5 linked regions of the Methanococcus voltae genome follow. The main gene of each other region encodes a partner of the protein of the gene in region 2 in a complex. Links are inferred from orthologs where the notes say so. Each region holds a gene or a part of one and is shown on either strand. Other genes may lie near its edges.

Region 1 (5,010 bases), on a different replicon or contig from region 2:
AATAAAGATTTAATAATAGATGCATTAAAATATTCCAAAATAAAGCACGAATACATTAAAGAAGATAATGAGTTGCTTGCAAAAATAACTGCGCAAGAGTTAGATGATTTACTTAAAGATTTACAAGAAATCTATGTCGATTTGTCATATTACCCAATAGGTTCTAAACCGGTTAAAAATGCCATAGTAATTGGTGTTTATATATCAGGCTTGGAAATGGATGAAATATTAGAATTAGGTCTCGAAGAAGGATGTTTTAGGGAAGAAGATGATAGAATAGTGCTTAATATGGATATTACTAAGGTAAAAAATATACTATGCAATTCAAAGAAGTCAATTTAAATATATAAATATAAGAATATACCTATGGTAATGTATGATAAATTATAATAAATTATATAAATAAAATATAGACTATATAATTACTAATATCTAAAAATTATTAAATTTAAAAAGTTAAAAGTTTAGAATTAATTAAAACTTGACTGTATCGGTGAAAATATGATTAAAATTACAAAACAAGCGGAAAACTATTTGGAATTTGAATTAACAAACGAAGACCACTCATTACCAAATATACTAAAAGATATTTTATTGTCAAAAGAAAACGTTATAATGGCTTCTTACAATGTTGAACACCCTGTTTTAGACCCTGAAAGCGGTAAATATATTTCAAATCCTCTTTTAGTTTTAGAAACTGTAGAGGGAACCAATGCAGTTGAAATTTTAAAAGAAAGTTTAAGCGATTTAATAGCTTTATGTGATGAAGGACTAAATGACTTATAATTAAAAATAATATAATATATAATACTAAAAATACAATTTACAAATATCTATTTTTTATTAATCAAATATTATTATTATTATTATTATTACTTTTTTATTTTTAAAATAATTATTCAAAAATTTATTTATTTTAAAAAATAACATATTAAATCAACTATTTTATAAATATACGGGTAATTTTTTGTTAAAATTACTAAATAACGTTTAAAATCGTACAAACCAATGTACTCATATATAAAATAGCACCTTCGTATCCTAAATAACTACCTATTTATAAAATATTTTATTATCTAATTATGTATAAATTGGAGGCATATTATGAAAAATAATAATATATTAAAAATTTTTCTTTGTGTTATGGTATCCCTCGTTGTAATGTGTAGCGGTTGCGTCTCTTCTTCGTCATCAGATAGTGCTGATGATGTAGTAGTGGAAAAAACCAGCACAAACGATAATACCGAACCTAAAGAAAACGAAGAAACTAAAGATGATGAAAAACCTAAAACTGAGGAACCCGTAGAAGAAGGGCTACCTGACGAATACGTCGCAGTATTTTATGAAGCATACTCCACTAAAAGCTTTGATGGAAGTTATGGTAAAGAAGAAGCTGCAGATGGTAAAAAATACTTAATTGTTGATATTACAGTATATAACAATGGATATGATGAAATTAGCGTAAATCCATTGTACTTTGATGCAATTGTTGATGGCGTAGAATATGACTACAGTATTGATAGTTATAGCTTAGAAAATGATTTAGACAGTGTAAATTTAAGAAACGGTGGTAAAACCAGCGGTTCATTAGCATTTGAAATTCCAGAAGATAGTAGTTCAACATATAGCATTGAATATAACCCAATTACGTGGGATAAATTGAATATAATATACAATCCTGAAGATGTAGATATTGAAGAAGCTCAAAAAGCTGCTGCTTCAAGTTCAAATACCGGTGCTGAAAAGTCAACACCTACTACTTCAAATGATGATACAGATTCAGACTCTGTAAACATCATAACTGCAGCTACAGTGACTGAATCATTTAACTACAATATTGGAAGTTATGAATACACAAGAGAAGCCCCATCTGGTAAAACATACCTTATCACATATATTTCCATTGAAAATAATGGATATGATGAGATATCAACAAGCCCATTGTACTTTGATGCAATTGTTGATGGCGTAGGATATTCATATGCTTCAGATACATACAGCTTAGAAAACCATTTGGAAAGTGTAGATTTAAGAAACGGCGGTAAAACCAGCGGTTTATTAATATACGAAATTCCAAAAGGTTCCGACAGCTACGAACTCGAATACGACCCAATTTCGTGGGATAAATTGAATATTAAATACGAATATATCTCATGGGATGAAATTGAATAAGGCATTATTTAAATTAAATACTCCATATTTATTTTTTTCAATTTTTAATACATTTATAAGATTAAATATTTTAAATAAATATTTTTATTTTTTAGATTTAAACGTTAAAATAAATAGTAATATATTTATTGAATAAAGTAGTATAATTTAGGATATAAATAAATTAGATATATCTTTATAAATATTATAATAATAAAAAATATTAAATAACGCCACATACCTAAAAATTTAACTTATATTATTATGTGGTAGATTATATTGTTTTACGGTGAAATAATGGCAGAAATAAAGTATTGTCAACATTGTGGTTTCAAATTAGAAAACGACGAAGATGTGTGTCCTCAATGCAATAAATTTTGTTCTGACACACTCCAGGACTTAAAAAATTCATATAATGTTCCTTCAATAACTATTAACAATGAAAATAATAATGATACGAATGTTACAAGTGCGTCTGATTCCCAGAGTGAGAGTGAGAGCGATAGTGAATCAGAAGCCAAAAATACAAATATTAGTTCAAATATTAATAAAAATACTAATATGGGCTATCCTGCAGGTTTTAACAGATATATTAAAAGTCCAGCGCTTGCTGCAATATTATCCTTTTTTATACCGGGTTTAGGTCAAATATACAATGGTGAAATAATAAAAGGAATTATTATTATAGTATTATTCGTTATATCATTCTTTGCCATAGCCATATTAATTGGGTTTATTATGTTACCAATTGTTTGGTTATATGCAGTCTGTGAAGCTTATAACACCGCAAATAAAATTAATAGAGGTTATATTGTCCCATAACTCAAATAATTCCCTAAAAATACATAATAATACATTAAATTTTTATTTTTTAGATAACATATTTTTAATAATCTTAACATTTTTAATAATATCATTATTTTTTAAATTTTTAAAATATATATTTAAGGTAGTAATATTTATATAATAGTTAATCAATATTATGTTTGCTCCATGTTAAGACTGAAAAGTCATATGACAATTACAGGAGGCTACACAATGGATAGTGTAAACATATTAAACGCAGTGAAGGAGGCTCGAAATTCAGCAAAGCCGCGAAACTTCACACAGTCTGTTGACCTTATCATAAACCTCAAAGAGCTTGATTTGTCAAGACCTGAAAACAGGATGAAACAACAAATCGTACTCCCAAGTGGTTTAGGAAAAGAAATCAACATCGCTGTGATTGCTAAGGGAGATTTAGCAGCTCAAGCTGAAAGCATGGGCCTCACTGTAATTAGACAGGAAGAATTAGAAGAATTAGGAAAAAATAAAAAACAAGCTAAGAAATTAGCTAACGCAAACCAGTTCTTTATTGCACAAGCAGATATGATGCCTATTGTAGGTAAATCCTTGGGTGCCGTTTTAGGTCCAAGAGGTAAAATGCCTCAACCTGTTCCTGCTAATGCAAATCTTAAACCATTAGTTGAAAGATTTGGTAAAACTATTAGCATCAACACAAGAGATAAAGCATTTTTCCAGGTTTACGTAGGTAAAGAATCAATGAGTGATGAAGAACTTGCAGCAAACATCGAAACAGTATTAAATACTGTTGCTAGGAAGTATGAAAAAGGACTTTACCACGTTAAAAGTGCATTTACAAAACTTACCATGGGTGCTTCAGCACCGATAGAAAAGTAGAGGGGTTGAGATTATGAGCGAAGTAAAATCAGAACATAAGATTGCCTCTTGGAAAGTAGATGAAGTTAACGCATTGAAAGACTTACTTAAAAGTGGTAACGTAGTTGCAATTATTGACATGATGGAAGTTCCTTCAGTTCAACTTCAAGAAATTAGAGACAACATCAGAGACTTAATGACTTTGAGAATGTCAAGAAATACATTGATGAAAAGAGCGATTGAAGAAGTCGCTGAGGAAACAAATAATCCTTCATTTACAAAATTAGTAGATTGTTTGGAAAAAGGTGCTGCAATCATTGCAACCGAAATGAACCCATTCAAACTTTACAAGACTCTTAACGAGAGCAAAAGCCCTGCACCAATTAAAGCTGGCGCTACTGCACCTTGTGATATTGAAATTAAAGCTGGTTCAACAGGTATGCCACCTGGACCATTTTTAAGTGAATTGAAAGCTGTAGGTTTACCTGCTGCAATCGAGAAAGGTAAAATTGGAATCAAAGAAGATACAATTGTTGCTAAAGAAGGAGATGTAGTATCCGCTAAATTAGCTGTGGTATTATCAAAATTAGATATTAAACCTATGGAAGTAGGTTTAAACGTATTGGGCGTTTATGAAGATGGAATCATTTACGACTCCAGTGTGTTAAAAATTGATGAGGATGAATTCCTCGCTAAATTACAAAATGCTTACACAGGTGCATTTAACTTATCAGTTAATGCAGCAATTCCTACTGCAGAAACAATTGAAACAATCGTTCAAAAAGCATTCTCCAATGCTAAGGCTGTATCAGTTGAAAGTGCATTCTTAACATCAGAAACCTCAGACGCTATTATAGGAAAAGCTAACGCTCAAATGTTAGCAGTTGCTAAATTAGCTGGTGATGATGCTTTAGATGAGGAATTACAATCAATGGTAAGTGGTTCAGAAGCAGTATCTGAAGCTCCAGCAGCTGAAGAAGCTCCTGCGGAAGAAGAGAAAAAAGAAGAAGCTCCTGCATCAGTAGGTATGGGTTTATTATTCTAAATCCTTAGCTTTTATTTAACTTACTTAATTTAATTAAGTAAATAAATTAATGTATTAAAATTGTACTAAGCATATAATTTAATATAATTAATTATAGAATTTAATAAAGGAAACAATAACGATTTAAAAAATCTAAGTATGTATTGAAAAATTAT
Region 2 (6,830 bases):
AAATTTAAATTTATTAATTATAAAAAACTTTATATAGTATGAGTGCATAGTTGAATTTGCGTTTAAGATGAAAGGTAAAACAAGAAATCTTAAATTATAATAGGAACATTAGGACAGTGGCTCAGCCTGGTTAGAGTGCTCGGCTGATAACCGAGTGGTCCGGGGTTCGAATCCCCGCTGTCCTACTTTTTATTTTAGACATATTAATTTGTACATATAGATATACAAATATAATATATAAAATTCTATTGAGTATAAAAAGGTTAATAAAAAATCTCATAGGCTAATTAAATAGTTAGATATCTTACAAATAGATAATTATTAATACCATAACCGTGTATTGTATATTAGAAAAATAACAACTTAAAAATTAAATAATTAACATTATAATATCCTACTAAGTTATTAAATATTAATATATACGAAATACTAAGGAAAACCCCTATTTTTTGATACAAATTCCCCCCTTTAATTTTTTTTAATTTTAAAGATATTTAAAAAGAAATAATTGTTTTATTTAGCACATAAGTTATAGTAAATTTTTAAAAATTCCCAAAAATGTTTAAAATTTCTGAAACGCTTATAATCCCTGTTAAGACTGCAGTAATTGATAATATTACAAGCAAAATGTTTAAAACTACAAATCTTACTAAATATGCCATAATCGCTTTTTTCCAAGTTGTTTGAGCTTCTTCTTTTATCAAATAGATAATTACTAAAACTCCCCCAAATAATCCAATAAAAGGTACAAACATTAGTATTATAGATGCTAAAGAGCTATAAACAGAAATTTTTAAAGATTTTATAAAATTTAAATCTATTTTTATCACTTTTGCGCCGAATAACGTTGAAAGTGTATCAATTAATGTATATCCAAGTATTACGAATATACTTGCCACACCCAATATTGAAATTAAATAAAAAATATCCATAATTTCCCGTTTTACCCCATTTTCGTATTATAAATCGTTTGATTCTTGTAATTTTTTCAATTCATTTCTTAATTTTAAATTTTCAACAAAATTAATAAAATCTCCATTTGTTTTTTCGACTAAACTTCTTGAAACGTCTTGTTTTCTTCTTAAATTGTCTATTACGTGGTAATAATCAAATTTCATAATAAAATCATATAAAATTTCCATAACGTCATTATAAAACTCTGCATCGTCCTTATTATCTTTTGAAATACAATCTAAAACTTTTCTACGAAGTTCCCCTATTACATCACATAATCCTAAAATGTAGCTTTCTTTTAACAAAGTACTGCATTCTTTCTTTAAATCTTCATAAGTTGGTATTTTTTTATGAGTTGTTATCATATGGTATACTATTGCTTCCACATACTCTTGTTGTGGGGTACCCAAGTATTTTTTAAATTCAGGAAACTCTACCGTATGACTATGTAAATTATTTAAATCGTTTGTTAATTGATTAAAGGATACTTCTTCGTCTTTCTGTATTTTTCGTATTGTAATTCCGCAATTTCTTACAATATCTCTTGAAAGTTTTAATATTTTTTCTCTTTTTAAATCTTTATTTTCAAAAAAATCAATAAGTTCATTTTGATTATTAAAATTATCGTAATTTAATAAATTTTTTTCCAAGATACCACCGTATGGTCAGTTTTTTTAAGAATAATTTGTAATAATTTATAATAATTAATAATAATACCCAATAATGTACTTAATACTATATTTATGAACAATTATATCTCATTGGGATTATATAATTGTATAATTATATAATTATGTTATACATATTTTGAGTTCAAATTTGAATGGTATTAAAATTTGGTACATAATATTATATCCCATTAAATACTTAACATCATCAAGAGGATATCAATAACAATAGTATGTTAATAATAACATATGGTTTATTACAATACTAACTTTTTGAGTAAACTTTATATATTGTGATACTCTACATTGATAGAGCAACTATATGGAAAACCTGAAAAGGCGTGAGCCATCAATAGGTTGCTTTTATTTTGCAATATTTTAAATATCTATAATATATAATATGTTAAAATATTTGAAAATAAACTTTCAAAAAACTTAAAACACTTATAAAAGCTATTAAAACTTAAATAAGTTGTTAGCTATTATTGTATATTTATTAAAGGTGTAAACACGCAATTTCATCAATATTTTAATATTTTAATGAAATGTCGTATAAATATACAATAAGTTAAAAAAGTAATTAATAACAATAACTGACGATAACCTAATAATTACACTATGGGGTTAATTATAAGGAGGTTAGAATATGGGTATGAAAAAAAATAGACCTCGTAGAGGTTCTTTAGCATTTAGCCCAAGAAAAAGAGCTAAAAGAATCGTTCCAAAAATCAGGTCATGGCCTGTTGACGAAAAAGTGAGACTCCAAGCTTACCCTGTATATAAAGCTGGTGTAACACACGCTTTATATGTTGAAAACAACCCAAAAAGTCCAAATGCTGAGCAAGAAGTAGCATCCCCTGTAACTGTTTTAGAAACTCCAAATATCACAATCGCTGGTATCAGAGTTTACAAAAAAGATACAAATGGATTAAAAGTATTGACAGAAGTTTGGGCTCCTGAATTAGACCAAGAATTAGCAAGAAAATTGACTGTTGCTAAAAAAGAATTGAAATCAGTTGATACATTAGACTCATTAATTAACGAAATTGTTGATGTAAGAGTAATTGTATACACAATTCCTAAAGAGACAGCAATAGCTAAGAAAAAACCTGAAGTAGTTGAAATTAGAGTTGGCGGCAGTAGCGTTGACGAAAGATTAAACTATGCAAAAGGTATTCTCGGTCAAAAATTGTCAATCAACGACGTATTTGAAGCTGGAGAAATCATCGATACTGTAGCTGTAACCAAAGGAAAAGGTTTCCAAGGTTCAGTTAAAAGATGGGGCATCAAAATACAATTTGGTAAACACCAAAGAAAAGGTGTAGGTAGACACACAGGTTCAATCGGTCCTTGGAGACCAAGAAGAGTTATGTGGTCAGTACCATTACCTGGTCAGATGGGTTTCCACCAAAGAACTGAATATAACAAAAGAATATTCAAAATTGGTGCAGAAGGAACAGAAGTTACACCGAAAGGTGGATTCTTAAACTACGGTGTACTTAAAAATGGATACGTTTTAGTAAAAGGTACCGTTCAAGGTCCTGCTAAAAGATTAGTTATGATAAGAGGCGCTATTAGAGCACCTGTTGATAAATTCGGATTACCTGAAATTACATACATCAGCACCGAATCAAAACAAGGAAACTAATCAAATTAACGTTTCAAATTAGATAGATTATGAATAATATATTCATTAACGCTAAGAAGAAAATTCATTAAATCAATCACCTATAAATAAAACACGAGCAGGTGTAAATTTATGAACGCAAAAATATTCAACTTAGATGGTTCTGAAAAAGGAGAAGTAGCAATACCATCCGTATTCAGTGCAGAATACAGACCTGACTTGATTAAAAGAGCTGTAATTTCATCATTGACCGCAAAATTACAACCAAAAGGTTCAAATTTATTAGCTGGTCATAGAACTTCCGCTAAATCAATCGGTAAAGGTCATGGTAGAGCAAGAGTTAGAAGAACCGCTCAAGGTGGTGGAGCATTTGTTCCTCAAGCTGTTGGCGGTAGAAGAGCACACGGACCTAAAGTAGAAAAGATTTTATTAGAAAGAATCAACAGAAAAGAAAGATTAAAAGCTTTACAAAGTGCTATTGCTGCAAGTGCAAACGTAGAAATTGTTAAAGCAAGAGGACACATCATACCTGATGTTCCGGCATTACCTTTAATCGTAAGTGAAGAATTCGAAAGTATTGTGAAAACAAAAGATGCTTTAGATGTATTCAAAGCTTTAAAATTAGATGCAGATTTAACGAGAGCTAAAGAAGGTATCTCAATTAAAGCTGGTAAAGGTAAATTAAGAGGAAGAAAATACAAAAAACCAAGAAGTGTTTTGGTTGTTGTATCAAAAGCTTGCGATGCTGTTAAAGCTTCCAAAAACATTGCAGGTGTTGATGTAATCACAGCTGATGACTTAGGTACTATGCACATAGCACCAGGTACTGCAGCAGGTAGATTAACACTCTGGACTGAAGGAGCTATCGAAGCATTAAGAGAAAAATTCGAATAATCATTCTATTTAATTTAATTAATTTATTATTCGATTATTTATCAATGGTTAAAAATTGCAAATTGCAACAAGTTGAATAAAATCTAATAAATTTAATCGAAATATGAAAATAGAAATATAATATTTTATTATAATTCTACATATGCGTATAAAATTTAAATTAGATTTGATTTGTCTTAAAGTTTGCAATTATTTGGTCAAAGTAGACTTTGAGGTGAATGGCAATGGATGCCTTTGACGTAATTAAAACACCTATTATCAGTGAAAAAACAATGAAACTGATAGAGGAAGAAAACAAGATTGTATTCTATGTGGAAAGGAAAGCCACAAAAGAAGACGTTAAAAAAGCTATGAAAGAGTTATTCGAAGTTGAAGCTAAAAGCATTAACACAGAAATAACCCCGAAAGGACTTAAAAAAGCTTACATTACATTAAAAGAAGAATATGATGCAAGTGAAGTAGCTGCAAACTTAGGTATTTACTAATTTTACTTAGCATTTTGCAAATATACGAAAAAGGAAATTCAGATAATTCGTTTATTGATAAACTATGCAATTCGCAATACGTTTGTTAAAAGATGAAAAAGTATTGAATTTCGCCCTAAGTGGTAAATCCTATCGTAAAAGATGAAAACAAGTAAAATCAGATTACTCAAACACACACTTGTAGATACAATCGATGGTGATATAAATGGGTAAAAGACTAATATCCCAAAATAGAGGTAGGGGGACTCCTAAATATACATCCCCATCTCACAAAAGAAAAGGCGCAGTTAAATACAGAGCATACGACGAATCAGAGAAAACCGGCAGTGTTGTAGGTGCTTTAATCGACGTATTACACGACCCTGGAAGAAGCGCTCCTGTTGGAAAAGTAAGATTTGAAAATGGTGAAGAAAGATTAGTTTTAATCCCTGAAGGTAAAAAAGTTGGGGATGAAATTGCTTGTGGTATCAGTGCAGAAATCAAGCCTGGTAACGTATTGCCTTTAGCTGAAATACCTGAAGGTATTCCTGTATACAACATTGAAACTATTCCTGGAGACGGTGGTAAATTAGTAAGAGCTGGTGGTTGCTACGCTCACGTTGTTTCACACGACGTAGGTAAAACAATTATCAAATTACCATCTGGATATCCAAAAGTTTTAAATCCATCATGTAGGGCTACAATTGGTGTAGTTGCTGGTGGTGGAAGAAAAGAAAAACCTCTTTTGAAAGCAGGTAAGAAATTCCACGCTTTAAGTGCTAAAGCTGTTGCTTGGCCAAGAGTTAGGGGTGTTGCAATGAACGCAGTAGACCACCCTTACGGGGGAGGTAGACACCAACACACAGGTAAACCTACAAGCGTTTCAAGACACACATCACCAGGTAGAAAAGTTGGTCACATAGCTTCAAGAAGAACTGGTGGCAAGAGATAATTGCGCTAATCAGTTAATCATTTATGCTTAAGATTAACAATTATAAAATGATTGATTATTATTACTAAGGTGAATAAACATGGCCAGACAAAAAAAGTTTAGTGGAAAAGGCGGCAAAAGAAAAAAGTCAACTAAACAAAATGTGGCTCCTAGAAGAAGAGTAGAATTCAAATACAAAGGATACACATTAGAACAGTTGCAAGAAATGCCTGTAAAGAAATTCATGGAAATAATTCCTTCAAGACAAAGAAGAACTATGAAAAGAGGAATTACTGCAAACCAAAGAAAATTGGTTATGAAAATTAAAAAGGCAAGAAAACTCGTAAATAGAGGAAAAGACCCAAGAGTTATCAGAACACACTGCAGAGACTTTGTGATTACTCCTGAAATGATTGGATTATCATTCGGTATTTACAACGGTAAAGCCTTCAAAGAAGTAAAATTAGTTGAAGAAGCTGTTGGTAGATTCTTAGGAGAATTTGCACCAACAAGAGCTGTAGTTCAACACGGTTCCCCAGGTATGGGTGCTACAAGAGGTTCAATGTTCGTACCGATTAAATAAGGTACTTACATACCCAAATCTTATTTTTTTCAATTTTTAAAACAAATTAAAACTACTTTAAAAAAATATTATAATATATTATTTAAGTTATATTACTTAATTTATATTATTTTTATATTATTTAATCGATAAATTCAGATATAAGGATTATTAGAATAATTCCCATAAAATAGTAATAAATTATATTGTATCCAATTTGAGGAATAAACAATATTGTAAAAGGTATTGTAAAAATACCCAAATAAATATATTTTTCCAAAAGATTATTTAAAACTTTTTTACCCATATAATCACTCGAACTTTAAATGAAACAACTAATATAAAACTAAAAAATAAAAATTTAAATAAAAATTTAAATAAAAAATAAAGTTAATTATTATAATTTACCTTCTAAACCTGTTATTCTCAATCCAGTTCCTTTAGCTTTGTATTTTATATTCAATTGAACTAAAAGCGGAGTTATCTGTTCGATATATCTTGAAATTTCTAATTTTCCGCAATCAATACCATTTACACCGTTGATTGTATTTGCAAGTTCCACAACTGTTTTATTTGCTTCTTTATCATCACCTGCAATCAATACATCACAATTGATAGGATTTTCTAAATCACATAAACACTTATGGCATACATTATGGAAACCACTTACCACAGTTGATTCTGGTAAATATGCTTGCACCATTTCAGCTACGGAGCCTTGTGGACAAGT
Region 3 (6,696 bases), 220 kb from region 2 along the record:
TCTATAAGCCCCATATTTATCCAAGGGTGAATATCTTGGAGGTTTAACCGTTATAGCGTTACCCCCACATTTACAAACGTTTTTCATTGTATATTCACCACATGACGTGCATTTTTTTAATTGCATTATCTCACCTTTGTGAGTATGGATATTATGTTAATTTATTACTATTGTTATTACTATTATTATTTTTATTTTTTATTATTATTTTTATTTTTTATTATTATTTTTATTTTTTATTATTATTTTTATTATTATTCTTCAAGTCTTACGAAGTCGCCTGTTCCGTTTAAATATGTGCCAATGTCAGTTATAGCTTCATTAGCCACACTTCTTAAGACTTCTTCACCGCTTTTGTAATCTGGTGCAATTACTTCAATCCTATATTTTGGAGCTCCAACATATGATACTTCAACTTGAACATCTTCGTACGGGTTAGCTTTGATTGCTTTTTTAATTACTTTTTTAATTACTTTTATTCCGTCTGGTTCAGTGGTCGAAAGTGTTAAAATGCCATCTACTTTAACATTTGAAAGTTCGATGTTTTCTTTTGCAATTTTCTCTAATTCTTTGGTCCATTTAGCAGGTACGTCTAAATCTTCAAAAGCTTCTTCTCCTTCTATAACTAAGGATTCAAAAGCGACATATAATTCTCCAAATTCTTCTACAATTGTATGCCCAACTTCTTTCCAAGCTTCATCCATTGATTTACCCATTTTTTCGGATGCAAATTGTAATAATTTTTCAGCTCTTTGGAATCTTTTCCATTCTTGAACTTTTGCCCTTTTTTGTTGGTCGGTAACTCTTTTTAATGATAAATCAATCTGATTTTTGTTAGGGTTTACCCTTACAACTTTTGCAACAACTCTCTGACCTTTTTTGATGTGGTCTCTTATGTTTTTAATCCAACCTGATGAAACTTCAGAAATGTGGACCATACCTTCTTTTTTAGGGTATTCTAATAACTCAACAAATGCACCAAATGACTTAACATCACTTACATTTCCTATTACGATATCGCCTTCTTCGGGAAAATTAGATTTCATGATATTACACCTTAAATTTTATAGTAAAAAAGTTAATTAGCCTTAATTAGATGAAATATTCTTTTTTACTTTTTTAATTACGTTTTTATTTTTACTTTTATTTTAGTTTATTTTAGTTTATTTTAACATTCTTTTTAATTTAGGTTAATAAGTTTTATTTTCCTAATCTACATTTCATATTATATATTTTTCGAAATAATAAAAATAATAATATAAATTTAGCAAGGTTATAAATTACAAAATTAAAGTTATACTATATTATATAATATTAATGTATAATATATAAAGTTATACAATAATTTTACACAATTGATAAAATAATATAAAACAATGTCAAATTTTAATGATAAAAAAGAAGAGTCTTATGATTACAATATTATACAATTGTATAATTTATTGTAATACTTCGAGTATTTTAGCTTTTATTGAACCTTTTGAAGCTTTAGGTTCTGCAATTGTTTTACCGCATGCAGTACATTTAACAACTGTTGAAGGACATCCAAATAAAACTTGTTGGTTGTTGCAGTCTGTACATTGTACTTTTAAAAATCTGCTTTTTGGTCTTGGTATCAATTCCATGTTTCTCACCTTTATTTCATAATATATAAAATTTAAAAAATTAAATGTAAAAATATGTTGAATTTTACTTATTCAACTAATTCAAACATTCTTGCTCTGAATCCACCGTTGCTTCTTGTGTGCATTTTTCCACATTCTGCACATTTGTATCTTAAATCCAATTTTTTAATTGGTTTTGCTCCACCAGGTAATGGTCTTGGGTAACCCCCGTAACCTGCAGTTACTCTTCTGAATAACCTCTGACCTCTTCTCAATTCACTTGCTTTTCTCTTTTTAGCTCTTTCAACTGTATGAACGGTATGTTTTTTACAGTATGGGCAATATCTTTTAATTTTCTTTTTCATTTTCATAAATATTCACCTGTTCCACTATATTGTGTTTCTCTAAAATTTTTGAAAATCTCCCATCTAAAGAAATTATATCATTTTTATTTAAACCATAAACACAATTTCCATCAGTAAAATATGGAAATTTATGATTGACTCTTACAATATGAATATCTCTTTCAGTATTTATAACTTTTGGTATTTCATCATTCATATTTTTATTAACATTATCTTGAAAATCAGGGTTTAAATTTAAAGAATAATCATTTTTAAGTTCATTTTTTCCAAAATTTTCACTTGATTTTCCAAAATTTTCTTTTAAATCATCGGATAATTCTGTAGAGCCATTTGATATAGGATTAGACTGAGGTATACTTTTTTCTTGTTCAGTTTTTGTACTTTTTGTACCAATAATATCAAATTTTTGCACTGAATTATCGATTATAGTTTCAAAATTGTTCAAAAAATTTGGGTTATCACTAAATAAAGTATTATCTATAAGATTATTGATAATCTTATAAATTTCCTTTTCATCTTCAATCAATAATTCGGGATTTTCATTTAAAATAATAATTTTGTATAATCTTATTTTTAATAATGAAGATGAGTAATATTTTAAACGATTGATTTTTTTTATATCAAATTCATTGACATTGTCTTTTTTAGAAATGCTCTCAACATACTTTTTAACATCTGAATACATCGTATCTGATATTTTAAGCAATTTTGGAGAGGCTATTTCATCAAAAAAAGCATTTTTAGCTTTATTGTACATATTTTCACTTATTTTTATTTTATATTATTCTTTAAACACTGTTAACATAAAAAAATTAAAAAATTGTATATTTTGATTTTTTTGATTTAATTTAATCGATTAATTAAGATTCAATTCTTGGAGCAAGTAAAAATACTAATTTTGCGCCACCAATATTGTATTCTACTTTAACTGGCATATCTTCGCCAAGGTATATGTCTAAAACATCATCTGAAGCTGTAGATTTTGTAATATCTTTTAAATATGCAAGATTAAATGTACTTTTTGAGTTTTCCAATACTTTGTAATCAACCATAACATTGTTTATTACTTCTTCATTTCCATTGTTTTCAGACTCTTCAGTATTTACAACTTCGGTTTCTGATTTTGAAAGTGAAAATATGGTTTCACTGTAGTTTAAGTCTCCTTTTGAAGATATAACAAACTGATTATCACTTGAATTAACACTTAAAATAATGTGGTCGTTAACTAATTCTGAGTCCTTTAAAGCTTCTACAAATGCACCTGCTTTTATAGATACTTTATTAGGATATTCTATATCTGGAACTTTTAAATTATTTGATGATATGTCGTATAAGGCCATTGAGAAGTTTCTTGTAACGTTATTTTTAAATGTAGTAAGCAACTTATTTTTTTCTTCATCAAACTCTATAATTATTTTATCATTGCTTTTAGACCTTGCCATTATCTTTTTTAGGGCTTCCAAATCAATACCTAAATCATGTATTCCACTCATATATTCTGAAAACACAGTTTTAGGAATGTTTAAGCTAACTAAAGCCACGTGCGAAGGGTCCATAGCACTTGCCCTAATTCCTTCTTCGTCTACTTCGAAACATATTTCATCTACTAAATTACTTGTAGCATTAATTATCTTTTTGAAGTCTTTTGCATCACAAACTGCTTTAAACATTTGCTCACCACTATTTTTTTAAATAATACGTTTTGTTTAGTATTTAAAAATTCGATTGTAAATTTATTAACAATATATTAACAATACAATAGATACTTAATGTAATTATAATCCATATGGCTATAAATTATATAATTATATAATCAAATTTAAACATTTTTTATTATATTTTAATAACTATATGTAAATAACTATATGTAGATAATGATTTGTTTTTGATTTTATATTAATTTTTTTTTTAAATAATAATATGAGTTATAGATATAATTTTAATATATAATAAATATCCTAATGAAAATGAAAATTTTTAAATTATTCAAAAAAATAAAATAAATAGCATAAATTTAAATTATAGTTATTAAATTAGTCTCCTTTTACAAAATCCCAGAAAGATTTTATTGCACTTGGATTTTTAGGTCTTTTGCCTCTAACCAAGTATAAGTATCTTGTAAGGTCCAAGTCTTCTATTGGAACTATTTTCAAAAATCCAGCATCTGCTGATTTTTTTGCAGGGATTTCTGAGATGATACTTACTCCATAACCTTCTGAAACAGCGGTAATTATTGAAGAAGTACTTCCTAAACTCATAACGGTGTGTAAATCCATCATTGAGTATCCCTTTTTATTTAAAGCATCTATTAGTATCTCACGAGTTCCAGAACCAACTTCTCTATCGACATAGTCTTCCTTTAATACGTCAGATAATTTTGCAATTGGTTTTTTAGCTAATGAATGGTCATTTGGAACTACTAAAACTAACCTATCTTTGCCGATTACAATATTATCATAATTTTTGTCGTATAGATTACCGACTGCAACAATATCCACATTTCTTTCTTCAAGCAATTTGAAACATTTTTCTGAATCGGTAATTTGAATTTCAAAGTTGACATCTTTGTATTCTTTTTTATATTCTTTAATAATACTTGGTATTAAGTACTCACCAGGTGTCGTACTCGCAGCAATTCTAATAATACCTTCAGGATTTTCATGCAACATTTTCATTTGTTGCTTTGAATTGTTAATATATTCCAATACTTTTTCCGCATTTTCTAATAAGATAGTACCTTCAACGGTTAAATCAACGCCTTCGGGAGTTCTTAAGAATAATTGTGCATCAAAAAACTTCTCAAGTACGGAGATGTGATTGCTAACAGTACCTTGGGTTACACCCAATCTTTTAGCAGCTTTCGAAAAGCTTTTAGTTTTTGCAGCATATAAAAAAGTTTGAAAATAACTTATTTTTGGGTCCATAATATCACTACATTATTCTTTTTACTTTTAATTACTGAAATAACTTATTATATTATTTTATGTTGGTATATTTTCATTTTATTGCTAATATACTCTTAATAAGCTTAATAATCTTAATAATCTTAATAATTTTAACAATTTTGATATAATCTTAAATATGTATTAATTTATAATATTTTATGTATCAATCAATTTGATAGTATAGTTATATTAAACTAATAATACATATTAAAAAAACTAATATATATAATTAATCTAAATATGGAATATACTAAATAAATAATTTAATACCATAATGGATAATATTGTATTTATTAATGAATAGTATAATAATTTTTAAAATGATTTAACATTTATTAAATTTTTAAATTGGAGGGGGAGATGATAATGATAGTATTACCCTATAGAAAACCCTGTAATGAGGCATTATTAGCGAAAGAAGGAAGTGAACAAGAAACTTCGTTAATAATTAATTCAATTCTTAAAAATAATTATAATATCCATTATTTGCCTTCGGGAGACGCTTCAATATATATGGCTTGCAATATTCTAAAATTCTATGCTAATGATTTGGGTGTGGAAACTTGTGTAAATGCAATAATACCTGATATGGGGGCTTGGAAAGGATTTGAAACTTATGCAGAACTTTTAGATTTTGACATAAATATTTTAAAAACCGAAGACGGCGTAATAAATCCCAAATATTTAAAAACATTTTTCGAAAATTTGAACTATGAAAAGAGCAATGAATCGACTCCAAAAAATATTTTAAATGTTTTGTTTATTACTTCTTCTGCAGGGTATTTGCAAAGTCAAAATATAAAAGAAATACGTAATATGTGCAATAATTACAATATTTTATTATTTGAAGATATTTCTGGAAAAGTAGGTGGCGATTGTGGATATGGGGATATAATAGTATGTTCTACAGGCTCCCCTAAGATTATAAATTGCGAATATGGTGGTTTTTTAGGCCTTTCAGATGAATTTATGAATTTAATAAATAGTTCAGATAATTCAAAGAAAATAAAAGATAATATTAAAAAAGTGCAGAAAACCTACAAAATTCCAAATATTTATGGTTCGATAATGTATGAGGCGTTAAATGCAAAAAAAACATATGAAAAATACGTTGAATATGGTAATTATTTAAAAGAAAAGATAAAAGATTCAGAATTTTTAAATGAAGAGGGTATTTCTTTATTTATATCATCTAAAAATCCGAATAAATTTTCAAAACAAATAAATGAACATATTAAATTGTCAAATGGTAAATCTATAATTACAAAATGTCCAAATCAAAATCGAATATTAAAAGACGGAGTAGTTTTAGAAATAAAAAAATTAGATTTAAACTATATTAATATAGAAATTTTAGATGAAATATCAAATGTTATAAACGAGATATCAAAACAAATACACTAAATAAGAATAATAAAAATAAAAAATAATTTAATTAATTTTTTCAATTAATAGTCCACAATTTCCTAAGAATTTATATTTAAATCCATAGCCCAATAATTCAAGTGTGTCTATTACTTCAGACCTTGAAAGATATCCTATGAAATATTTATTTAAACTTTGATAGAATTCAAATAATTCTACGTTTACATTAGCAGAATCTTTGAAAAATTCTTCAATAATTATTAATTTTCCATTCTTTTTCAATGAATCCATCATTTTTCTTAAGAATAATCTCGGAGACTTCGCATAACTAAGAGTATGAGTACATATTACGCTATCATACTTAGTTTTAGGTATGGTTTCGCCAAAATCTAAGGTTTTCAATTTTGCACATTCGAT
Region 4 (5,780 bases), on a different replicon or contig from region 2:
ATTAAATATAACATAACTAATTATTAATTATTTTACAATCATTGTCCCAATACCCGTTTCAGTGAAAATTTCCAACAAAATTGCGTGAGGAGTTCTTCCGTTTATGATATGTACACTATCTACACCTTTATTTAGTGCATTTATCGCAGCTTCTATTTTAGGAATCATTCCCCCCTGGATAATTCCTTGTTCAATCATCATTTCCAATTTTTCGACATTTACTTTTTTATGTAATGTACTTGGGTCATTTATATCTTCCATAATTCCGTCAACGTCAGTAACCATTATTAATTTTTTTGAACAGGTAGCTCCAGCAATATCTCCCGCTGCAATGTCTGCATTTAAATTTAAATCATTACCATATTCATCTACACCAATAGGGGAAATTACCGGTATATAATTCTGCTCCACCAATAAATCTACTAATTTAGTATCGATATGACTTACTTCTCCAACCATTCCCAAGTCTACTTCAATTTTTTGACTATCTTTTAAAAGGTATTGAAGTTTCTTTTTAGCCTTTATAAGATGACCTGACTTTCCAGAAAGACCCACGGATTTACCGCCGTATTTTTCTAATTTAGATACTATATCACCATTTATTTTTCCAATTAACACCATTTTTACAATATCGAGTGTTTCTTGGTCAGTAACCCTCAACCCATGTATGAATTCGGGTGTTTTTCCCATCTTTTTCATAGCATTATTTATTTCTGGACCGCCACCGTGTACTACAATAGGATTCATACCCACATATTTCAATAAAACTAAATCTTTAGCCACCCAGTTCTTTGCATCGTCATTTACCATTGCATGTCCGCCATATTTAATCAAAAACTTCTGACCATGAAATTTACATATATATGGTAGCGCTTCCATCAACACTTCTGCCTTGCTATAGTCATCCATTTTAATCCACTCACCAAAATATTTAAATATTGTCTATCTATATTGTATATGATTTAATATTATATCATATATATATTTGTATACTGGAGGTGCAATTATGGAAAACGAAAGAATATACACAATACCATTAAGAGATGTAACAAACAAAGTACCAACAACCAAAAGAGCTCCGAGAGCTATAAAGAAAATTAGAGAATACTTGCAAAAACATATGAAATCAGATAATGTAAAATTAGATAATTCAATTAACGAAAAAGTATGGGAAAGAAGTTTAAACAAAATCCCTGCTAGAGTTAGAGTAAAAGCAGTCAAACAAGACGATGTTGTTATTGCTACATTAGTTGAATAATCACGCAAACTAAATACTTAATAAATACATCTTGTTAATATATTAATTACTTAAATTATTATTAATTACATATTAATTTATTAAACATTGATATTCTTAAAATATTAGTTGGGATAATTTATGATATATAAAACATTATTTTCTGGCGTATCAAACATAGGAATTCAAGCTATTGCTACGGATAAATACGGTATTTTTCCAATAGATTTGGAAAAAGATACTATTGAAAAGTTTGAAGAAATATTAAACATACCAATACTTCAAACAAAAATAGCAAACAGTTCATTGATGGGTTCATTATGTGTAGGAAATTCCAATGGATTGATATTACCAGAAATTACATTGAAAGATGAATTTTCAAAAATTGAAAATTTCATCCAAGAGAATAATTTAGATATAAATGTTAATATTCTAAAATCAAATAATACTGCATTCGGAAATTTAATACTCGCCAATGATTATGGTGGCATTATTTCAAAAGAAATATCTAATCTTAAAAAAGATGTAGAAAAAATACTTAAAGTTAAAGTAGGCGTTGGAAATTTCTGTGAATTACCTACAGTAGGCTCTAATGGTATTGCCACAAACAAGGGATGCGTTTTAAATCCACTAACTACAGACGTGGAATTAGAATGGGTCAGAGGAATTCTAAATATAGAAGTTATTGGCAAAAGTACGGTAAACAAAGGAGCCATGCAAGTTGGTTCAGGCATAATTGCCAATAGCAACGGTGCACTCGTGGGTGTAGAAACTACAGGACCTGAAATACTAAGAATTGAAGAATATCTTGATTTAATAGATTAATATACATATATCTTAAAAATAATATTAAATTTAAATAAAAATTATAAATTATAATTATTAAAATAACCAGTATAATGATAAAATATTAAATATAGATTATATTCAAGGTGAATAAAATGGCTAAAATAATAAAAATCAACGGAGAAATCCTTGGTAAAGATGAACCAATGGTATTCTCAAAAGAATACAATGTTTTAAAAGAAGAAGATGCTTTAGAAATTATGTACTCAGAAATTGGTAGTAAACACCATGTTAAAAGAGCTTTCATCAAAATCAACAGCATTGAAGAAGTAAGTTTGGAAGATATTAAAAACCACAGCTTGAAGAAATTCATAGAAATGAACTAATTATTTATAATAATTTAATTATAAATAATCTATTTTAACTATTTTACAATTGAATACTTACGATTATTAATGTTTTATTAATATTTCAGATACTATTTTAAATCAAAATTACGAGATTATTTGTTATTTTATAGCTACTTCATATTTATTAAGAAATAATATATATTATTTCAACAATAATTGTAATTAACATATTTAATATATGATTCAAAATAGATAATCATATTTTCATAAAATTATATTTGGTGAAATAATGAGTGAAGAAAAAATAACATTTAATGCAAAAAAAGGAAAATGGTACGTATCCAAAAAATTGAAAATAGATGAAAAAACCCAAGATGTCGAAATTTCAAGAATATTAATATCTATCGAAGAAACTTTAGGTAAAAAAATAAAGGATTACTTACCATTTGATATGATACAGCTTGAAGAAATTGCAGATGAAATATATGTTTCAAAAAAAGGACGTGTGAAAGAAGAAGACATTTCACAAGCTTTAGCTAAATTAAAATCCCCTGCAACCACAAAAAAACTCGGAAAATTAACAGATTTAAAAGAAGGTAAAGATATTTTGAAAGTAGTCTTAACAAATATCATTTTGGAAAGATTGGGTATAAAAACACATATCGATGTTAAAACTATGGATAAATTTATTGAAAAAAGCAAATAACTACTACAAAAATACTATTTTTTAATATTCAAATTTTTAAAATATATTTTTAAGTTAAAGTTTTAAAACAACTATTTTAAAAAAAAATAAAAAAATTTAATCATAATCCAATCAAATAATTAAATTATTTGAATGCAGGTATGATGTGTTTACCGATTAATTTGATACTTGTGTCTTTGTTAGGTCCGATAGGTGAACCTGCAACAATTTGAGTAACTCCCATTGCTTCTAATGCTTTAATTTTTTCAATAACTTCTTCAGGTGTACCATATAAAGCGAATGCTTCCAATAATTGGTCATCTACTGCACCGAATGCTGCACCGAAATTACCTTCTTTTAAAGCTGCTCTGATTGTTTCTACTTTTTCTGCAGGTATTCCGTGTCTTTGTAAAACTACAGGAGGTGAACCTGCTGCAATGAATGCTACTACAGGGATAGCTGCTTGTTTTGCTTTTTCTGATTTTTTGTCTACTGACATACATGCATATGCTGCAACGTCTACATCAGCCATTGTTTTTCCTGCTTCTTCTGCACCTTTTTTAATTAAAGGTACTGCTGCTTCGAAATCTTTAGGGTTTGAAGCGTTGATTAAAACACCATCTGCAATTGCACCTGCTGTTTCTAACATTTTAGGTCCTTGAGCACCCAAGTAAATAGGGATTTCTTCTGATGGTTTGATAGCTAATTGAGCACCAGATTCTAATCTTTTACCAGCTAATAATTCTCTCATTTCAGCGATTGCTTTTTTAACAGTTCCTACAGGTTTTGTCCATTCAATACCTAAAGCATCGAATGTAGCTTTATCACCAGGGCCAATACCGAATGTAGCTCTTCCACCAGATAATTCATCTAATGTTGCCATTGCAGATGCTGCAATTGCTGGGCTTCTTACATATGGGTTTGTAACACCAGGGCCGATTTTAATTTTATTTGTTGCTGATGCGATTGCACCTAAGGTCATGTAAACATTTCTGTTGTTGTAGTGGTCTGTAATCCAACAGAATTCAAAACCGTTGTCTTCAGCTAATTTCACGTAGTAGTTTAATTTAGTTACTGGTTCGTTTGGAACAAATTCAATACCGAATTTCATTCTGACACCTTCCTATTCGTAGTTTTAATATAACAATTATTATTATTACCATTTGGCAATATAATCCAGTTTCTATTTATTGTGAATAGAAAATTATATATAGTATCTAATTTCCAGAAAAAAAGCCCATTATATATCAAAGAGACTAATAACTATATTAAAATTAATAATATATATTATTTTATTTAAAATATTTCATAATGTCCCATTTTAAGTTTAAATTCGTTTTTTATTAAAAATCGTATTATAGTCGTTTAGATTTTAATTAATTTAATTTTAATTAAAGTATTCTTTAAATAAAGTTATTTTTAAAAACCATTTTAAATTTTAGAAATAAATAGCCGATAATGGAAAATTATATATAGTAATAAAAGTCTTAAAGAGGGATAAGGTACAGTTTGTAATCACATAAATACCTGCCAAATACAACTAAAATAAATATACTGAATATCAACAATCCTATTTGTAGTTAATAGATAAAAATTTAAAAATTTAAAAAATTTTCAAATACTTGGTGAGCCCATGGATTATGAAATCTTTAAAGAAAGAGATATATCTAAAAAAGAAGCCGTTGAGTTATTAAAAAACCCGGAAAACTTTTATGATACGTTAAAATTAGCAGATGATTTAAGAAAAAATATTTGTGGCGATGTAGTAACTTATGTAAACAATGCAAATATCTACTACACAAATATGTGTGAAGGCAATTGTAAATTTTGTGCATTCCCTCATGAAAAAGGAGTTATCGATAAATATTATATGACACCTTCTGAAATAGCAGAAAAAGCCCTTTGGGCAAAAAATAATGGTGCTACAGAAGTAACACTTATGGGTGGCGTAATAAGAGAAATAGATACATATATGCAAGCGGAAATAATTAAAAAAATTATTGAAAAAACAGGATATATTGACACGCACGCTTATTCGCCATATGAGATACTTATTGGTGCAGAAAGTGCAGGTCTTGATATTAAAGAAGCCGTTGCTGTATTAAAAGAAGCAGGATTGCATACAGTACCAGGAGCGGCTGCTGAAATATTGGATGATGAAGTAAGACAAGTAATATGCCCAAATAAGATATGCGTTAAAGATTGGGTAAAGGTAATCAAAGAATTACATAAACAAGGAATAAAAACTTCATCTACAATAATGTATGGACACGTTGAAAAACCAGAACATATTGTAAATCATTTGTTCTTAATAAAAGAAATACAAGAAGAAACAAAAGGCTTTACAGAAATGATACTAATGTCATATTTACATAAAAATACCCCCTTATATGCATCAGGTATTGTTTCAGGAGGCGCTTCAGGAGATTATGATTTGTTAGTTACTGCATTATCGAGGATAATTTTAAAAGATACAATACCTAATATTCAAGCTCCTTGGGTAAAATTAGGTATTAAATTAACACAGCTTAGCTTACATTGTGGTGCAAATGATGTTGGCGGTACACTCATGGGTGATGAAGTAAGTGAAGCTGCAGGTGCTGATGAAGTTTCAATGACTAAAGAAGAATTAAGAAATGCAATATTAGCAGTTCATAAAGTTCCAAAAGAAAGAAGTACATTATATGATATTTTAGATTAAATACTTTCAAATTTAATTTTT
Region 5 (6,673 bases), on a different replicon or contig from region 2:
GCAAGATATTTATCGAATATTTTTCTTTCAACGACATATCCGTCGGTTTTTCCGCCTTTTACTGCGATTGTTTTTCCGTTTGGTGCTACGATATATCCACCATCTAATTTAGTACGTACAAAACTTGGGTCTGCTGGTATTCCATATATTTCATCTATTTTGGGAACTGCTTCCGCACATCTAACTGGTTCCCCAATTTCTTGTGATTTTTCAACCAATAAAGTTTTTGCCCCCATCTTTGAAGCGTTATATGAAGCCATACTCCCTGCCGGTCCTGCGCCGATAACTACAACGTCATAACTGTTAATTAGTGCCCTCATTATTATTCCTCCAAAGCATTTACTGGACATATTTCTTTACAAAGTTTACAGCCTTTACATTTTTCTGTATCTATTTCAATTTTATTCTCGATAAGTTCAATTGCATTCCTCGGACATATGCCAACGCATGCCCCACAGTAGCCACATTTTAAAGTATTTACTTTCACAATATCCTCTCCCAATGTGAAAACAAAAATAACACATTATATATTAAATTAGATTATTATCGATATTTAAGCTTATTCATATGATTTTAGTTTATTTTTATTATAGAGTAATGTATTTTACTATATCTTCCTATTTATTGCCATTATTTCAAATTTCAATTTTTTTTTGAACTAATGTGATATTATATTAAATGCGCCATTTAACTATAATTTAATAAAATTTGAAGATTTGAATAATTGCATTATGCAAAATAATTATAATAACTATAAGTGATACTATTTTGCTTAAATATAAAATTGTTAAATAATAATCTATTATTTACGATGCTATATAATGTTTTATTTTTAATTTAGGTATTATTAATTTATGTACTTGCAATGTTCTTTAAATACTTTTAACTATTTATCCAACCTATGTTTTTATGCTTTTCTATTTTATTTGATGATTTATTTTATAAACTGTTATAATTTAAAGTTATCACCTTATTTAATTAAGTTAAATATCCAAAATAGTTTATTTAATCTAAGCAATATTTAAAATAACGAAGTAAAAATAAAATAAGAATAAAATAAAATAATAATTTTAATTTCAATATTTAAAAATAGATTATAAGTTATAATTATAATTATAATTATATACCTATATTTTAGAATTTAGTAGTCATATTTTGAGCTAATCGGGGAATTAACGCCATAGTAATTGCTTGCTTGCATAAATCTTTTCTAACAATATTTTCATCAGTTAATTGCCCTATTAACCCCACATTTTTGCCTATTTCAGGATTTCCATATAATTTTCCAGCGATTTCACCACATTCAACGCCTTGCTCAATTCCTGAAAGTATTTCCAAAGGTATTTGAAAGCCTGAAGACGTTCCAACCGTATGCCTGAAGCTATCGTATATCACACAAATATGAATGTCTAACCGTTTCTCTCCAATTTTTACAATACCTGCTTCTAAACCAATACCATACATCGAAGAAGCTTTATCATAAGCTTCTTTTGCCCTATTGTATGCACCTTGAAATGTTTCATCAAATCCAATGGGTTGGTCAGATACTTTACTATCTGCATCTATTGAATTTATTAAAACACTACCTACCGCACGCTCTAAAGCTTCCTGAGCTGCACTAATTTTAACGGGATTAAGTGTTCCAATAGAAGCGACTCTTAACTTATGTCCGGCAGGACCGCCACGTTGATTCATAGCTTTACTAAGACATTCTTCACTTTCGCATAGGATGGTTCCAAATCGATAGGTTTTTGCAGGTTTTCCACATATTTCGCAAATTTTATTTTCAAATGGACTTTTAAAATTATTTTTATTATTTTCATTTTTATTATTTTCAATTTTTTTACTACTCATACAGTATTCCCCTATTTTATTTTATAATTTATTCGATAATTTGATTTACGATACTTATCATTATATAATATTAATTAAAAAGGATATCGATATGAATATATCATAATTTTATTGCCACATACATATTTAATTAAAAGAATCCTTAATATAGTATTAAATAAATTAATAAATAAATTAACTATTTATACTATTAAACAATGTAAAAATACATATAATAAATATATCTTAACATATGATATTAACATAAAATCATAAAACAACAATAAAACAACAATATCCTCGAGGGATTTGATGAAATTGAATACCGAAAAGTTATTAATGATACCTGGACCTACAATGGTTCCAAATGAAGTTTTAAACACAATGGCTTTACCCATCATTGGGCACAGAACCGCAGATTATGGTGCACTTTTGGAAGACACAGTGGACAAAATGAAAAAAGTTTTCCAAACAAAATACGATGCACACTTAATAACAGGTTCAGGAACTGCAGCAATGGATATGGCAATTTCAAACACCGTGGACAAAGGGGATAAAGTACTAAATATAGTAAATGGAAACTTTGGAGACAGGTTTTACAAAATTGCAAATACCTACAAAGCAAACACAATGTTGCTCGACAATGAATGGGGCGATATGGCAGACGTTGAGAAAGTTAAAGAAACACTCGAAGAAAACCCTGATACAAAAGTAGTTACAATCGTTCACAACGAGACATCAACCGGTGTAAAGAACCCTATTGAAGAAATCGGTAAAGTTGTAAAAGACCACGATGCAATTTACATCGTAGATACAGTTTCATCATTAGGTGGCGACTATGTGGACGTTGATAAATTTAACATTGACATTTGTGTGACTGGTTCCCAAAAATGTATCGCTGCACCCCCAGGAATGGCGGCTATTTCAGTAAATGATAAAGCTTGGGAAGTTATAAACAAAACGGAAACTAAATCATTCTATTTAGACATTAAAGCTTACCAGAAAAAATGGGAAAGTAGTAAAGAAACACCTTACACTCCATCTGTATCAATGACCTATGCAATGAACAAGGCATTAGAAATCGTACTCGATGAAGGTTTAGAAACCAGATTCAAAAGACACGATAAATTTGCAGAAGCTACAAGAGCAGGTTTAGAAGCAATGGGTATTGAATTGTTCGCAAAAGAAAGAGCAAGGTCAGTAACAGTTACATCTGCTTTATACCCTGAAGGAATAAGTGATAAAGATTTCAGAGGAACTTTAAACAACGATTACGATGTTTTAGTTGCAGGAGGTCAAGCTCACTTAAAAGGTAAAATCTTCAGAGTAGGGCATATGGGTAGCGTAAAAGAGCACCATATATTAGGTACTTTAGCATTAATAGAAGCAGGTCTTAAAAAACTTGGATATGACGCAGGTTGTGGCGTTGATGTAGCTAAGGATTACTTATTATAATTTTTAAATATGCTGTAATAAAATATAATATAAAAAATAATATTTAATTAAATTAATTAAATTTAGTTATTTTAATTATTTATTTTAATTATTTATTTTTAATCCTTTTTTAATCCTTAAATTAATTCCACAAAGTTTTCAATCATTTTTAAACCAGATTTACCACTTTTTTCAGGGTGGAACTGTGTAGCATAAATATCGTCTTTATTAACGGCACAGGTAAATTCTGTACCATAATCGCAAGTTCCTGCGATTATTTTTTCATCAAAAGTTTTTACATAATAGGAGTGGACAAAATAGAAGTAATCATTATCTTTTATCCCTTCAAATAATGGTATATCCAAAACCTGTTTAACGTTATTCCAACCCATATGTGGTATTTTAGGAGCATTTACAAATTTAACAACTTCTCCGTTGAATACACCTAAACCTTCGCCTTTACTTTCCTCACTTTTTTCAAAAAGTAATTGCATACCCACGCAAACACCTAAAAATGGTACTTTACCAATATTTTGGACAATTAATTCTTTTAAATTTGTACAATCCGTGTTTAATTTATCGCAGACTTTTTCATCAAATTTTACGGCTTCTATATTTTTTACGGAGTCTCCAAAGTTTCCAACGCCCGGTAAAACAAGTTTATCCGCTGATAAAATTACTTCGGGGTTATTTGTAAGTTTAACGTCTTTTTCGTAAATTGAAAACGCTTTTTCGATACTTCTTAAGTTTCCGGCATTGTAATCAATAATTGCAATCATAATTTCACACGCTCTATGTATAATGTTTGATAATGTTTAATTTAATGGTAATTCCAATAAAATGACATATATTCTAATTTACATAAAAATACGTAATTATACTATATATACATATTTTAATATTAATTTGCCAAATTAAAATATCAAGAACTATGTATATTTTTGTAAAAATTATATATGACTAAAAGAGTATATCTCAATGGATTATAACAATACATAACAATAAAATAAAAAATTAATAAAAAATTATGTTAAATAAGTTAATAAAATTCTTCTTCAAGTTCTTTTAACGTTGTTAATATTTTATTAAATGCTGTGTAAGCATCATCAATTTTCTTTAAACCGGTTATTACAACCTTACCGCTACCAAATATTAACACTACAACTTTAGGGTCGCTTAATATGTAAACTAAACCAGGGAACTGCTCTGGTTCATATTCTGTACATTCCAATGTGGAAATATCGTCTAAGTTAGGTTCCATACCTAATTCGGTTGTGGCAACCATATTTTGAATGCTAACTTCAGGATTATCAATTATTTCCATACCAGCTTCTTTAAGTTCTGCAATTATCTTTTTAATTGCTATTTCAGCGTCTGATTTACTTTTAGCACCAGTACAGTTTAATTTACCACTTCTAAATATCAACAATGCAACTTTAGGGTCGCTTAATCTACACACTAAACCAGGAAACTGCTCTGGTTCATATTCTGCGTTGTCTAAAACATCTGCAGCATATTCTAAGTCTATATCTGTTCCTATTTGTGTAGAAACTACCACGTTAACAATCTTTATTTCAGGCTCCATATCTCTCACCTATATTACGTATAATATAAGTTTTATTTATATAGTATATAAATGTATTTATATACTTTTATAAAAATGTTATAATTAAATGTTTCAAAATTCTAACAATTTAAAAATTAATGATAAAAATAATAGTACCAATATTGATAAGGATAATAATACCTAAATATATTTAGATATATCAATTATATGGGTTATAAAAAATAATTCTTATGATTAGTATCATTTCTAATTAATTTGTCAAAATATAACTTGTAAAAAAGCGTTGATTAAATAATTTCTAATTAAATTTTAATAATATATATTGTTAAAAGAAATAAAAATATTCGGATATAATTTAATTATCCGAATAAAGCACCTAAACCAGCTGCTGCTGCAGCACCGGTGTCTTCTTTTTTCTCTTCTTTTTTCTCTTCTGCTGGAGCTTCAGCTGCTGGAGCTGCTGCTGCAACTGCTACTGGAGCTGCTGCTGCTTTTGCGATAGCTTCTGCAATGTCTACTCCTTCTAAAGCAGCAACTAATGCTTTAACTCTTGCATCGTCTGCTTCGATACCAGCTGCGGTTAAAACTGCTTTAACTGCATCTTCTGTAATTTCTTTATCTGCTGAGTTTAATAATAAAGCTGCGTATATGTATTCCATAAAGTACACCTCAAATACTAATAATTTACTTCTTTTTGTGTTTTTATAATTATTAGTTTTCAGATAATCTATTAAAGTATATATAATTTTTCAATACATACTTAGATTTTTTAAATCGTTATTGTTTCCTTTATTAAATTCTATAATTAATTATATTAAATTATATGCTTAGTACAATTTTAATACATTAATTTATTTACTTAATTAAATTAAGTAAGTTAAATAAAAGCTAAGGATTTAGAATAATAAACCCATACCTACTGATGCAGGAGCTTCTTCTTTTTTCTCTTCTTCCGCAGGAGCTTCTTCAGCTGCTGGAGCTTCAGATACTGCTTCTGAACCACTTACCATTGATTGTAATTCCTCATCTAAAGCATCATCACCAGCTAATTTAGCAACTGCTAACATTTGAGCGTTAGCTTTTCCTATAATAGCGTCTGAGGTTTCTGATGTTAAGAATGCACTTTCAACTGATACAGCCTTAGCATTGGAGAATGCTTTTTGAACGATTGTTTCAATTGTTTCTGCAGTAGGAATTGCTGCATTAACTGATAAGTTAAATGCACCTGTGTAAGCATTTTGTAATTTAGCGAGGAATTCATCCTCATCAATTTTTAACACACTGGAGTCGTAAATGATTCCATCTTCATAAACGCCCAATACGTTTAAACCTACTTCCATAGGTTTAATATCTAATTTTGATAATACCACAGCTAATTTAGCGGATACTACATCTCCTTCTTTAGCAACAATTGTATCTTCTTTGATTCCAATTTTACCTTTCTCGATTGCAGCAGGTAAACCTACAGCTTTCAATTCACTTAAAAATGGTCCAGGTGGCATACCTGTTGAACCAGCTTTAATTTCAATATCACAAGGTGCAGTAGCGCCAGCTTTAATTGGTGCAGGGCTTTTGCTCTCGTTAAGAGTCTTGTAAAGTTTGAATGGGTTCATTTCGGTTGCAATGATTGCAGCACCTTTTTCCAAACAATCTACTAATTTTGTAAATGAAGGATTATTTGTTTCCTCAGCGACTTCTTCAATCGCTCTTTTCATCAATGTATTTCTTGACATTCTCAAAGTCATTAAGTCTCTGATGTTGTCTCTAATTTCTTGAAGTTGAACTGAAGGAACTTCCATCATGTCAATAATTGCAACTACGTTACCACTTTTAAGTAAG

What was found.
Region 1: rpl4p (region 2) and J3E06_RS03475 share a complex: the UniProt entries of both Methanocaldococcus jannaschii proteins name them as parts of the 50S ribosomal subunit. The link is inferred for Methanococcus voltae from one-to-one orthologs.
Region 3: rpl4p (region 2) and J3E06_RS02305 share a complex: the UniProt entries of both Methanocaldococcus jannaschii proteins name them as parts of the 50S ribosomal subunit. The link is inferred for Methanococcus voltae from one-to-one orthologs.
Region 4: rpl4p (region 2) and rpl18a share a complex: the UniProt entries of both Methanocaldococcus jannaschii proteins name them as parts of the 50S ribosomal subunit. The link is inferred for Methanococcus voltae from one-to-one orthologs.
Region 5: rpl4p (region 2) and rpl12p share a complex: the UniProt entries of both Methanocaldococcus jannaschii proteins name them as parts of the 50S ribosomal subunit. The link is inferred for Methanococcus voltae from one-to-one orthologs.

The regions. Positions count from the first base shown.
Region 1 is NZ_JANUCR010000002.1:191,160-196,169, reverse strand. The notes cover bases 2,171-5,010. They hold J3E06_RS03475 (50S ribosomal protein L1), read left to right. Parts: upstream 2,171-3,189; coding sequence 3,190-3,831; downstream 3,832-5,010. Other genes in these bases: J3E06_RS03470 (50S ribosomal protein L10), read left to right, coding at 3,845-4,855; J3E06_RS03480 (DUF5683 domain-containing protein), read left to right, coding at 2,449-2,973; J3E06_RS03485 (DUF4352 domain-containing protein), read left to right, coding at 2,171-2,172. Also shown: J3E06_RS03495 (DUF2067 domain-containing protein), read left to right, coding at 1-342; J3E06_RS03490 (DNA-directed RNA polymerase subunit L), read left to right, coding at 502-786; more of J3E06_RS03485, read left to right, coding at 1,105-2,170. UniProt on the Methanocaldococcus jannaschii protein: Probably involved in E site tRNA release. Binds directly to 23S rRNA. Protein L1 is also a translational repressor protein, it controls the translation of its operon by binding to its mRNA.
Region 2 is NZ_JANUCR010000001.1:267,025-273,854, forward strand. The notes cover bases 2,276-5,262. They hold rpl4p (50S ribosomal protein L4), read left to right. Parts: upstream 2,276-3,381; coding sequence 3,382-4,143; downstream 4,144-5,262. Other genes in these bases: J3E06_RS01215 (50S ribosomal protein L3), read left to right, coding at 2,276-3,270; J3E06_RS01225 (50S ribosomal protein L23), read left to right, coding at 4,368-4,628; J3E06_RS01230 (50S ribosomal protein L2), read left to right, coding at 4,834-5,262. Outside these bases: J3E06_RS01205 (hypothetical protein), read right to left, coding at 543-932; J3E06_RS01210 (haloacid dehalogenase), read right to left, coding at 960-1,604; more of J3E06_RS01215, read left to right, coding at 2,269-2,275; more of J3E06_RS01230, read left to right, coding at 5,263-5,559; J3E06_RS01235 (30S ribosomal protein S19), read left to right, coding at 5,639-6,121; J3E06_RS01240 (hypothetical protein), read right to left, coding at 6,243-6,407; npdG (NADPH-dependent F420 reductase), read right to left, coding at 6,498-6,830. UniProt on the Methanocaldococcus jannaschii protein: One of the primary rRNA binding proteins, this protein initially binds near the 5'-end of the 23S rRNA. It is important during the early stages of 50S assembly.
Region 3 is NZ_JANUCR010000001.1:485,189-491,884, reverse strand. The notes cover bases 335-3,187. They hold J3E06_RS02305 (50S ribosomal protein L44e), read right to left. Parts: upstream 1,976-3,187; coding sequence 1,694-1,975; downstream 335-1,693. Other genes in these bases: J3E06_RS02295 (DNA polymerase sliding clamp), read right to left, coding at 2,830-3,187; J3E06_RS02300 (hypothetical protein), read right to left, coding at 1,953-2,726; J3E06_RS02310 (30S ribosomal protein S27e), read right to left, coding at 1,440-1,625; J3E06_RS02315 (translation initiation factor IF-2 subunit alpha), read right to left, coding at 335-1,046. Also shown: J3E06_RS02320 (RNA-protein complex protein Nop10), read right to left, coding at 1-126; more of J3E06_RS02315, read right to left, coding at 255-334; more of J3E06_RS02295, read right to left, coding at 3,188-3,639; J3E06_RS02290 (selenium metabolism-associated LysR family transcriptional regulator), read right to left, coding at 4,003-4,893; J3E06_RS02285 (hypothetical protein), read left to right, coding at 5,275-6,318; J3E06_RS02280 (class I SAM-dependent methyltransferase), read right to left, coding at 6,346-6,696. UniProt on the Methanocaldococcus jannaschii protein: Binds to the 23S rRNA.
Region 4 is NZ_JANUCR010000009.1:32,081-37,860, reverse strand. The notes cover bases 798-3,793. They hold rpl18a (50S ribosomal protein L18Ae), read left to right. Parts: upstream 798-2,178; coding sequence 2,179-2,409; downstream 2,410-3,793. Other genes in these bases: mer (5,10-methylenetetrahydromethanopterin reductase), read right to left, coding at 3,204-3,793; J3E06_RS08085 (DUF2666 domain-containing protein), read left to right, coding at 2,663-3,079; J3E06_RS08095 (translation initiation factor IF-6), read left to right, coding at 1,379-2,062; J3E06_RS08100 (50S ribosomal protein L31e), read left to right, coding at 1,007-1,258; argB (acetylglutamate kinase), read right to left, coding at 798-909. In the rest of the region: more of argB, read right to left, coding at 28-797; more of mer, read right to left, coding at 3,794-4,169; 5-amino-6-(D-ribitylamino)uracil--L-tyrosine 4-hydroxyphenyl transferase CofH, read left to right, coding at 4,692-5,759.
Region 5 is NZ_JANUCR010000002.1:185,585-192,257, forward strand. Bases 3,844-6,673 are described here. They hold rpl12p (50S ribosomal protein P1), read right to left. Parts: upstream 5,494-6,673; coding sequence 5,194-5,493; downstream 3,844-5,193. Other genes in these bases: hisH (imidazole glycerol phosphate synthase subunit HisH), read right to left, coding at 3,844-4,046; J3E06_RS03460 (TATA-box-binding protein), read right to left, coding at 4,307-4,852; J3E06_RS03470 (50S ribosomal protein L10), read right to left, coding at 5,731-6,673. Outside these bases: J3E06_RS03435 (geranylgeranyl reductase family protein), read right to left, coding at 1-320; J3E06_RS03440 (4Fe-4S binding protein), read right to left, coding at 323-487; yjjX (inosine/xanthosine triphosphatase), read right to left, coding at 1,135-1,854; J3E06_RS03450 (pyridoxal-phosphate-dependent aminotransferase family protein), read left to right, coding at 2,146-3,288; more of hisH, read right to left, coding at 3,405-3,843. UniProt on the Methanocaldococcus jannaschii protein: Forms part of the ribosomal stalk, playing a central role in the interaction of the ribosome with GTP-bound translation factors.